Thiocapsa rosea: one gene and its partner. The protein of the gene in region 2 interacts with the protein of the main gene of each other region in a pairwise test. Links are inferred from orthologs where the notes say so. Each region holds a gene or a part of one and is shown on either strand. Other genes may lie near its edges.

The links.
Region 1: the proteins of mrcB (region 2) and BDD21_RS04010 interact in binary tests that used the Escherichia coli proteins (3 or more experiments, as listed by UniProt). The link is inferred for Thiocapsa rosea from one-to-one orthologs.

Annotation. Positions count from the first base shown.
Region 1 is NZ_RBXL01000001.1:893,088-896,715, reverse strand. Bases 1-3,000 are described here. They hold BDD21_RS04010 (peptidoglycan D,D-transpeptidase FtsI family protein), read left to right. Parts: upstream 1-615; coding sequence 616-2,385; downstream 2,386-3,000. Other genes in these bases: BDD21_RS04005 (UDP-N-acetylmuramoyl-tripeptide--D-alanyl-D-alanine ligase), read left to right, coding at 2,465-3,000; ftsL (cell division protein FtsL), read left to right, coding at 339-629; rsmH (16S rRNA (cytosine(1402)-N(4))-methyltransferase RsmH), read left to right, coding at 1-342. Also shown: more of BDD21_RS04005, read left to right, coding at 3,001-3,628. UniProt on the Escherichia coli protein: Essential cell division protein that catalyzes cross-linking of the peptidoglycan cell wall at the division septum. Required for localization of FtsN.
Region 2 is NZ_RBXL01000001.1:3,820,564-3,826,246, forward strand. Bases 1,552-4,598 are described here. They hold mrcB (penicillin-binding protein 1B), read left to right. Parts: upstream 1,552-1,885; coding sequence 1,886-4,312; downstream 4,313-4,598. Other genes in these bases: BDD21_RS17230 (ABC transporter permease), read left to right, coding at 1,552-1,634; BDD21_RS17240 (tetratricopeptide repeat protein), read left to right, coding at 4,336-4,598. Also shown: BDD21_RS17225 (ABC transporter ATP-binding protein), read left to right, coding at 1-849; more of BDD21_RS17230, read left to right, coding at 846-1,551; more of BDD21_RS17240, read left to right, coding at 4,599-5,220; DNA repair helicase YoaA, read left to right, coding at 5,262-5,683. UniProt on the Escherichia coli protein: Cell wall formation. Synthesis of cross-linked peptidoglycan from the lipid intermediates.

The DNA.
Region 1 (3,628 bases), 2.9 Mb from region 2 along the record:
GGCAAGCACCCGGCAACTCGGACCTTCCAGGCCCTGCGCATCCGGATCAACGACGAACTCGATGAGATTCAGGATTGCCTGCGCCAATCCTGCGACCTTTTGGCACATGCCGGACGGCTGGTCGTCATCAGTTTTCATTCCCTGGAGGACCGTATCGTCAAGCGTTTCATGCGCACGCAGTCGCGCGGTCCCGTCCTGCCCAAAGGTCTTCCGGTCACCGCGGAGGAATCGCTCGGGCGCTTGCGCATCCTCGGCAAGCCGGTGCGTCCTTCGCCCGACGAGGTCGCGTCCAATCCACGTGCACGCAGCGCCATCATGCGTGTCGCGGAGCGCCTCTCATGAGTGCGCGACCGCTCTGGATTCTGATCGGGTTGGCCTTGGCCGTGACCCTCTCGGCGGTCGCCGTGGTGTACACCAAGTACCAGACGCGGATCCATTTCGGTCAATTGCAGGAGCTGCGCGCCCAGCGCGACGCCGTCGACGTGGAGTGGAATCGGCTCCGTCTCGAGGAGGCTGCCCTCTCGACGCACGTTCGGGTCGAGCGTAAAGCCAGGGCCCAGTTGGGCATGTTCAATCCAAGGTTCGAGGATGTCTTGATGATCGAGGAGGTCGGCCGTGCCTACCCGTAACCGCCGTGCCCGACGTCCGGAGCGGCGGCGAGCCAGGCCGAATCTCGCGTTGCGTCGCCGCCTGTTGGTCGGTGTCCTGTCGAGCGCCTTCGTCATCCTCTCGGTGGCGGTCTTCTATCGGCAAGTCGTCGAGACCGATTATCTGCGCAGCGAAGGCGAGCGCCGTTATCTGCGCGTCGGCGAGATTGCCGCGCGTCGCGGCATGATCACCGACCGCAACGGCGAGCCGCTGGCGGTGAGCACGCCGGTGGAAACCGTTTGGGGCGAGCCGCGCAAGCTGGTGGAGCGACGCGATGCGATCCCGCCGTTGGCCGTTGCGTTGGGGCTTGATCCGAAGGCGCTGCAGGAGCGCCTCGACGCCACCTCCCAACGCGGGTTTCTCTATCTCAAGCGGCGCGTCAGCTTCGAGGAAGCGCGCGCGGTGCGACAGGTCATCGCCGATCACAATCTCGGCGGCGTGGACTTCGAGACCGAGTACCGTCGCTTCTATCCGGGTGTCGAGGTCTTCGGGCACGTCCTCGGGTTTACCGACATCGACGACAAGGGCCAGGAGGGTATCGAGCTCACGTACGACTCTTGGCTGAAGTCGGAGCCCGGTCTGCGTCGCGTCATTCGCGACGGTCGACAGCAGATCGTGCAGGAGATCGAGCAGGTCCGTGCGCCGCGACAGGGCGCGGATCTCGCGCTCAGCCTCGACCGACGCCTGCAGTTTCTTGCCTACCGCGAGCTCAAGGCCGCCGTTGCCGAGCACAAGGCGGTCGGCGGAACGCTGGTGGCCTTGGATGTCGAGACCGGCGAGATCCTCGCGATGGTCAACCAGCCGGGCTACAACCCGAACGCCGCGCGCGGCGGCAGCAGCGAGCGTCGCCGCAACCGTGCCGTAACCGACGTCATGGAGCCGGGCTCGACGATCAAGCCGTTCGTCGTGGCCGCCGCACTGGAGCGGGGTTTGATCAAGCCGACCACGACGATCGCGACACGGGGCGGATCGATGGCGGTCGGACGCAACACCGTGAAGGACGTGCGCAACTACGGCAACCTCGATGCGACCGGCGTCATCACCAAATCGAGCAACGTCGGCGTCGTGAAGATCGCCCAGATGATGAGCTACGGCGATCTTTGGGGTCTTTACGATCAGCTCGGCTTCGGCCATGCGACCGCTGTCGGTGTCCCGGGCGAGAGCCGGGGCGTGCTGCGACATCATTCAACCTGGCGCGTCTTCGAGCATGCCACCCAGGCCTTCGGATACGGCCTGTCGGTGACGGCACTGCAGCTGGCGCAAGCCTATGGCGTGTTGGCTGCCGACGGGATCAAGCGCCCGGTCTCCCTGTTGAGGCAGGATCCCGCGTCGCCTGCGCATGGGCCCGAGGAGACGCGCGTGCTCAGCGCCGACACGGCGCGCAAGGTGCGGGCGATGATGGAGACGGTGGTCTCCGACCAAGGCACCGCGAGACGTGCCGCCATCACCGGTTATCGGGTCGCCGGAAAGACAGGAACGGCGAAAAAATCCGCAGGGCGTGCCGGCTATGGCGGCGGGCTCTATCAGGCGGTCTTCGCGGGCTTTGCTCCGGCGGGTTCGCCGCGCCTGGTGATCGCCGTGATGATCGACGAGCCGAAGGGTAAGGCCTACTACGGCGGATTGGTCGCCGCGCCTGTGTTCCAGAAGGTCATGGAAGGCGCCCTGCGTCTGTTCAACGTGCCGCCGGACGATCCGCAGCCCTCGATGCTGCTGGCGCGACGCGAGGTCAAGCCATGATGGCGGACCGCGTCCTCGGCTTCAGCGACCGCGCCCACGTTGTCGAAGCCTTGCGGGAATGGCAGGAGGGGCGCCGGTGATGTGGTCTCTCTCCGAAGCCGTTGCTCGCGCCGGTGGCCGTTTCGAAGGCGAAGATCGCCGCTTCGTCTCGGTCGGCACCGACAGCCGTGCCGATTGCAGCGGCCAGCTCTTCGTCGCCCTGCGCGGCGAGCGCTTCGACGGGCATGACCATGTCGCTGCCGCGCGCGCCGCGGGTGCCGTCGCCGCGATGGTCGACCATCCGCTTCCGGTGGACCTGCCTCAGTGGATCGTCGAGGACACCCGCTCCGGGCTCGGGGCCCTCGCCGCGGCTTGGCGCGATGTCTTCCCCGGTCGGGTCGTCGCCATCACGGGGAGCAACGGCAAGACCACGGTGAAGGAGATGGTTGCCGCCATCCTCGATCAGGTCGGCAGCGTCCGCGCGACCCGCGGCAATCTGAACAACGATATCGGGATGCCCTTGACCCTGTTGAGCGCTCGGGACGAAGACTTTCTCGTCCTGGAAATGGGCGCCAATCACCACGGCGAGATCGGCTATATGACCGACATCGCCCGTCCGGATGTCGCCCTCATCACCAATGCCGGCCGCGCTCACCTGGAGGGCTTCGGCAGCGTCGACGGCGTTGCCCGTGCCAAAGGTGAAATCGCCCGCGGTTTGTCGGGCGACGGGGTGTTCGTCTTCGCCGGCGATTCCCCGTACGCGGGTCTCTGGCGCGAGCTGGCCGCGGGCCGCCGCGCCCTGACGTTCGGACTGGATGGCCCTGCGGATCTCCGGGCCGACCTCCGGGCGGATCGCTCGGCGATCCGGGTCGAGTGGACCGAGGCGGGTTTTGCCACGCACGTCGTCGCGCATCACGAGGGCAAGGCGATCCCGATCGCCCTGCGTCTGGCCGGCGAACACAACGCCCGCAACGCCTTGGCCGCCGCGGCGATGGCGCTGGCGCTCGGGATCGAGCCGGGCGCGATCCAGGCGGGTCTTGCGACGCTGACGCCCGTGAAGGGCCGTCTCTGTCCCCGTCGGTGTGGCGAGTTAGGCGTCATCGACGACACCTACAACGCCAACCCGGACTCGATCGCCGCTGCGATCCAGGTCCTTGCGGGCCTGTCGGGCCGTCGCTGGCTGGTGTTGGGGGACCTCGCCGAGCTGGGCTCGGAGGCCGAGGCCCTGCACCGCGAGGTCGGCGAGATCGCGCGCGAGGCCGGC
Region 2 (5,683 bases):
TCGACCTTCATCGGCATCCTCGCCTCGCTGGTGAACAAGACCGGCGGCAGCGTCGAGGTCTTCGGCGAGGATCAGGATCGCACGCCCGAGCTGGTGAAGTCATTCATCGGCCTCGTGCCGCAAGAGTTCAACTTCAATCTCTTCCTGCCGGTGGCGGAGGTGGTGGTCAATCAGGCCGGCTACTACGGTATCCCGCGACGCGAGGCGAAGGTGCGCGCCGAGCGTTATCTCAAGCAGCTCGATCTGTGGGACCGGCGCGACACCGAGATGCGCAAGCTCTCCGGGGGGCTGAAGCGGCGCCTGATGATCGCGCGGGCATTGGTGCACGAGCCGCGCCTGCTGATCCTCGACGAGCCGACCGCGGGCGTGGACATCGAGATTCGTCGCTCGATGTGGACCTTCCTGCGCGAACTCAACGCCGGCGGGACGACCATCATCCTCACGACCCATTATCTCGAAGAGGCCGAAAGTCTCTGCCGGAACATCGCGATCATCAACCACGGCGAGATCGCGGAACGCACCAGCATCCTTGCTTTGCTGAGCCGGCTCCACACCGAGACCTTTGTCTTGAATCTGAAGGGTCGGCTCTCCGAGCTGCCCCAGCTCGGCGGTTTCGTGCTCCAGCACCTCGATGACTGTACGCTGGAGGTGGAGATGAGCCGCGAGCACACCATCAACGGTTTGTTCGAGGCCCTGTCGCGCAACGGCATCGAGGTGATCAGCCTGCGCAACAAGCAGAATCGCTTGGAGCGGCTCTTTCTGGAGATGGTCGATCGCCGCGCCGGAGCCGGGTGGTCGAGTTCCGATCCGGCAGACGCGCCCGATGCGGCGCGCGAGGTGATAGCGTGAGCAGGACGGGTGTCGGCTGGTATCGTCACTGGATCAGCTTTCAGACGATCTTCGTCAAGGAGATCCTGCGGTTCACCCGGATCTGGGTCCAGACGATTCTGCCGTCGGTCATCACGACCACGCTCTATTTCGTGATCTTCGGTCGTCTGATCGGCGATCGGATCGGCACCATGGGCGGCCTGGACTATCTCGACTTCATCGTGCCCGGCTTGGTGCTGATGGGCGTCATCACCAATGCCTATTCCAACGTCGTGTCGTCCTTCTACAGCAGCAAATTCTCGCGCTACATCGAGGAGCTGCTGGTCTCGCCGGCGCCGAATTGGGTGATCCTTGCGGGCTACGTCACCGGCGGGGTGGCGCGAGGCCTGGTGGTCGGGGTGGCCGTGATGCTGGTCGCCATGTTCTTCACCGAGATCCGTATCCACAGCGTGACCGTGACCCTCCTCGTGATCACCATGACCGCGGTGCTCTTCGCGCTCGGCGGCTTCATCAACGCCATTTATGCCAACAGCTTCGACGACATCTCGATCGTGCCGACCTTCGTGTTGACGCCCTTGACCTATCTGGGCGGCGTCTTTTACTCGATCGAGCTGCTGCCCGAGTTTTGGCAGGGCGTGTCGCTGGCCAATCCGGTCCTCTACATGGTCAACGCCTTCCGCTACGGGCTCCAGGGTGTGAGCGATATCCCCGTCGAGATGGCCTTCGGGATCATCGCGATGTTTATCCTGATTCTCGGCACCTTCAGCCTGTACTTGCTGCGTCGCGGGGTCGGGATCAAGACCTGATCGACGGCGATCCGCAGCGGCCGATGCCGAGTGCGCCCGCTGCGCAACGGCCTCGAGAACCGCTCGCGCCGTGTGCCGAGCCTGCTCCGTCGATCCCCTCAGGTTGTATCCTCATGCAGCAAGTGGGACCATAAGCATCTGAAACTTCCATAAAAGGATCGCCCATCCGATGTATTTCGGCGTTCTCTCCATCCATCCCTTTCATCCCTTGCCGATGAGCACGGGGCCGCGGCGCGCGGCAGACCTGCTCGATGCCGGCTTGGCTCCCAGCTCGAATCCCGGTTTCGAGCGGGGGTGCTGACGTGGCACGACGTCCAGGTCGCGCCCCCGTGCGTCGACGCCGCGGGATCGGCGGATTTCTGTTCCGCTGGATCCTGCTGATTCTGGTCGGCGTCGGTCTCGCCGGCACCCTCTACAGCATCCATCTCGACCGCGTCGTGCGCGGGAAATTCGAGGGGCAACGCTGGGCGCTGCCGGCCCGGGTCTTTGCGCGTCCCTTGGAGCTGTATGCGGATCGGCCGCTGCTCGGCGATCAGCTCCAGGCCGAGCTTGACCGTCTGAACTATCGGCGCACCGCCGCCCCGGATGTGCCCGGCAGCTACAGCCGCGACGGCGAGCGCTTCCTGATCCGAACACGCTCCTTTCGGTTCTGGGATGGCGAAGAGCCCGCGTACGCCCTGAAGGTCGGCCTTGCCGAGGGGCGCGTCGCCGAGCTGGACGATGCCTCCGGCGGTCCGGCCCCGGCACTCGTGCGTCTGGATCCGATGTTGATCGCCAGCATCTATCCGACGCACAACGAGGACCGCGTCCTGCTGCGCCGCAAGGACATCCCGGATCTGTTGATCCGCACGCTGATCGCGGTGGAGGACCGCAGCTTCTATCGGCATATCGGCGTGGATCCGCGCGGAATCGTGCGCGCCTCCTTCAGCAACCTGCGGGCCGGGGGCGTGGTCGAGGGGGCGAGCACCCTGACCCAGCAGTTGGTCAAGAACTTCTATCTCACCGCGGATCGCACCTTCGAGCGCAAGATCAACGAGGCCCTGATGGCGTTGCTGCTCGAGCGGCGCTACAGCAAGGACGAGATCCTCGAGGCCTACGCCAACGAGATCTATCTGGGCCAAGACGGCAGCCGCGCGATCCACGGCTTCGGTCTGGCGAGCAGCTTCTTTTTCAACAAACCGATTGAAGAACTCGGTATCCCGGAAACGGCGCTGTTGGCCGGAATGGTCCAAGCGCCGTCGAGCCTGGATCCGCGGCGTCGTTCCGAGGCGGCGCTCAAGCGGCGCAATCTGGTGCTGGATCTGATGGCGCGCGACGGTGTCATCAGCCAAGCCGATGCCGAGGCGGCCAAGGGCGCTCCCCTCGGGATTGCCGAAGGCGGCGGTCGGCCGGTCGGGAGCTATCCCGACTTCATTTCCCTGGTTCGGCGCCAACTCCAGCGCGATTACCGCGAGGAGGATCTCCGATCCGAGGGTTTGAATATCTTCACGACGCTCGACCCGCTGGTGCAGTTCGAGGTCGAGAAGGCCCTGCCGTCTCGGCTTTCCGAGTTGGAGAAATCGCGCAGGATGAAGGCCGGCTCGCTGGAAGCCGCGGCGGTGGTCACCTCGGTGGCTCAGGGCGAGGTTCTGGCGCTCGCCGGGGGGCGCGAGGCCGGCTATGCCGGGTTCAATCGCGCACTCGATTCGGTGCGCTCCATCGGCTCGCTGGTCAAGCCGGCCATCTATCTGGCCGCCTTGTCGAAACCCGAGCGCTACAGTTTGACCACCAGCCTGCAGGACACGCCGGTCAGCATGCGGGTCGGCGACAAGATCTGGGCACCCAAGAACTATGACCGCCGGGTCAACGGGTCCGTGACCTTGCATCGCGCCCTCAGCAGCTCGCTCAATCTGGCGACGGTCCATCTGGGGTTGAGTCTCGGCATCACCGAGGTGACCGACACGCTCTATCGGCTCGGTGCGCAGCGGCGCATCAGCAAGGTGCCCGCGATGTTGCTCGGAGCGGTCTCCTTGTCGCCCTTGGAGGTCGCGCAGGTCTATCAGACAATCGCCGCCGGGGGCTATCGTGCGCCGTTGCGGGCGATTCGCGAGGTCATGGATCCCAACGGGCGGCCGCTCAACCGCTATCCGCTGGCCGTCGAGGCCGTGGTCGATCCCCGGGCGGCCTATCTGACGACCTGGGCGATGCAGCGCGTGGTCACGCACGGCACTGCACGCTGGCTCGGCGAGAAACTGCCGAAGGGGATGACGATGGCCGGCAAGACCGGCACCACGGACGAGATGCGCGACAGTTGGTATGCCGGATTCAGCGGTGACAAGGTTGCCGTCGTCTGGGTCGGTCGCGATGATTATCAGCCGATGGGGTTGGCCGGAGGGGCCGGTGCACTGCGTGTTTGGGGCGATTTCATGCTGGCGATCCCCAACGAGCCACTGTCGGATATCCCGCCGGAGGGGGTGGTTGTGGCCGGCAAGGGCGAAGCGCCCTATATCGCCGGCACGGCGCCGACAGCACGCGGTGGCGGGGGGGCGAAGAAGCCCGCGCCGACGCGCGGCGATACGCAGGACCTGGCTCAGTCCGGTGCGCCGTCCGCGCCCGAGCCGGAATCTGCGCCCGAACCCAAGGAGGCGCCTAAGGCGTCGTCCAGAAAGAATCTTTTTATGAGTGATTTCTACAACTGATGACTAGAGCGCCAATAATCTTGATGGCCGGGTTGGTCCTGACGGCCTGTGCGACAGGGCAGCGCGAGGACGGTCCGGCGCCGGTGCTTCAGGTCACGCCCCGCGAGCCTGTCGTCGCGGAGGCTGAGCCGGCCGCGCCGCCCGCGCCGGAGCAACCGGCAGCGCCCAAGAAGCAGCAGACGAGGGTCTTTGCCTATCGGGATCCGGCGGCCGAGCCCGCTCCCGCGCCGCCGCCGGAGCCGGCCGCCGCCGCGCCGAGCGTCGCCCAGACGCCGGTTCAGCCCGCGCCTGCCGCCAAGCCGGCAGCCACGCCGGCTCCGTCGCCGACTCAGGCGCCCACTCAGGCGAAGGCCACCCCGCCGGCGCCCGCTCCTGCTGCTGCGAAGCCTCCGACCCCCGCTCCACCTGCGCCGAAGGTTGCGCAGACCCCGCCCAAACCCGAGGCCAAGGCGCCGCCGACCCCGCCTGCGCCAGATCGGGCGCAGGCGCCCCCGCCGCCCCCTGCTCCAGCGCCGGCCGCTCCGCCGCCGGCTCCACCGGTGCAGGTCGCTGCGATCCCGCCGGCACCGCCGTTGGCCGCACCCGGTCTGCCGCCGGCCGCGGACGCCTTGGCTCGCCAGGCCGAGCAGCAGCGCCAGTCGGGTGACTATGCGGGTGCCGCGGCCTCGCTCGAGCGTTCGTTGCGGATCGCACCGCGCGAGGCCTACCTCTGGAACCGTCTCGCCCGAGTCCGTCTCGAGCAGGGTCAGGCCGCGCAAGCCGGTAATCTCGCCTCCCGCTCGAACGATCTCGCGGGCGACACACCGAACGTCAAGCAAGACAACTGGCGGGTCATCGCCGAGTCCAAACGTCGCGCCGGCGATATCGCCGGCGCGACCGAGGCGGAGAAGCGGGCGAGCGGGAACTGAGCGCGCCGACAGCGGCACGCTCAGGGCACCACGCCTCCGTCATGGCCGATCTCGGCGACATCTTCGGCCCGAACGGCCGGCTCTCCGAGCGCCTGCCGGGTTTCGCCCATCGGGCGCAACAACAGGCGATGGCCGAGCGGATCGCCGCCCTCATGGAGGAGGGCGGCACACTCATCTGCGAGGCGGGCACCGGCACCGGCAAGACCTTCGCTTACCTGGTGCCGGCCATCCTCTCCGGGCGCAAGGTCCTGATCTCCACCGGGACGCGCAACCTGCAGGACCAGTTGTTTCATCGCGATCTACCGCTGGTCCGGGCTGCGCTCGGCGTTGCGGTGCGGGCCGCCTTGTTGAAGGGGCGCGCCAACTATCTTTGCCGCCACCGTTTGAAGCTCGCGATCGACGACATCACGCACCTCGACCCGGAGTCGCGCAGCGGTCTGAAGCAGGTCCAGGAGTGGGCCAA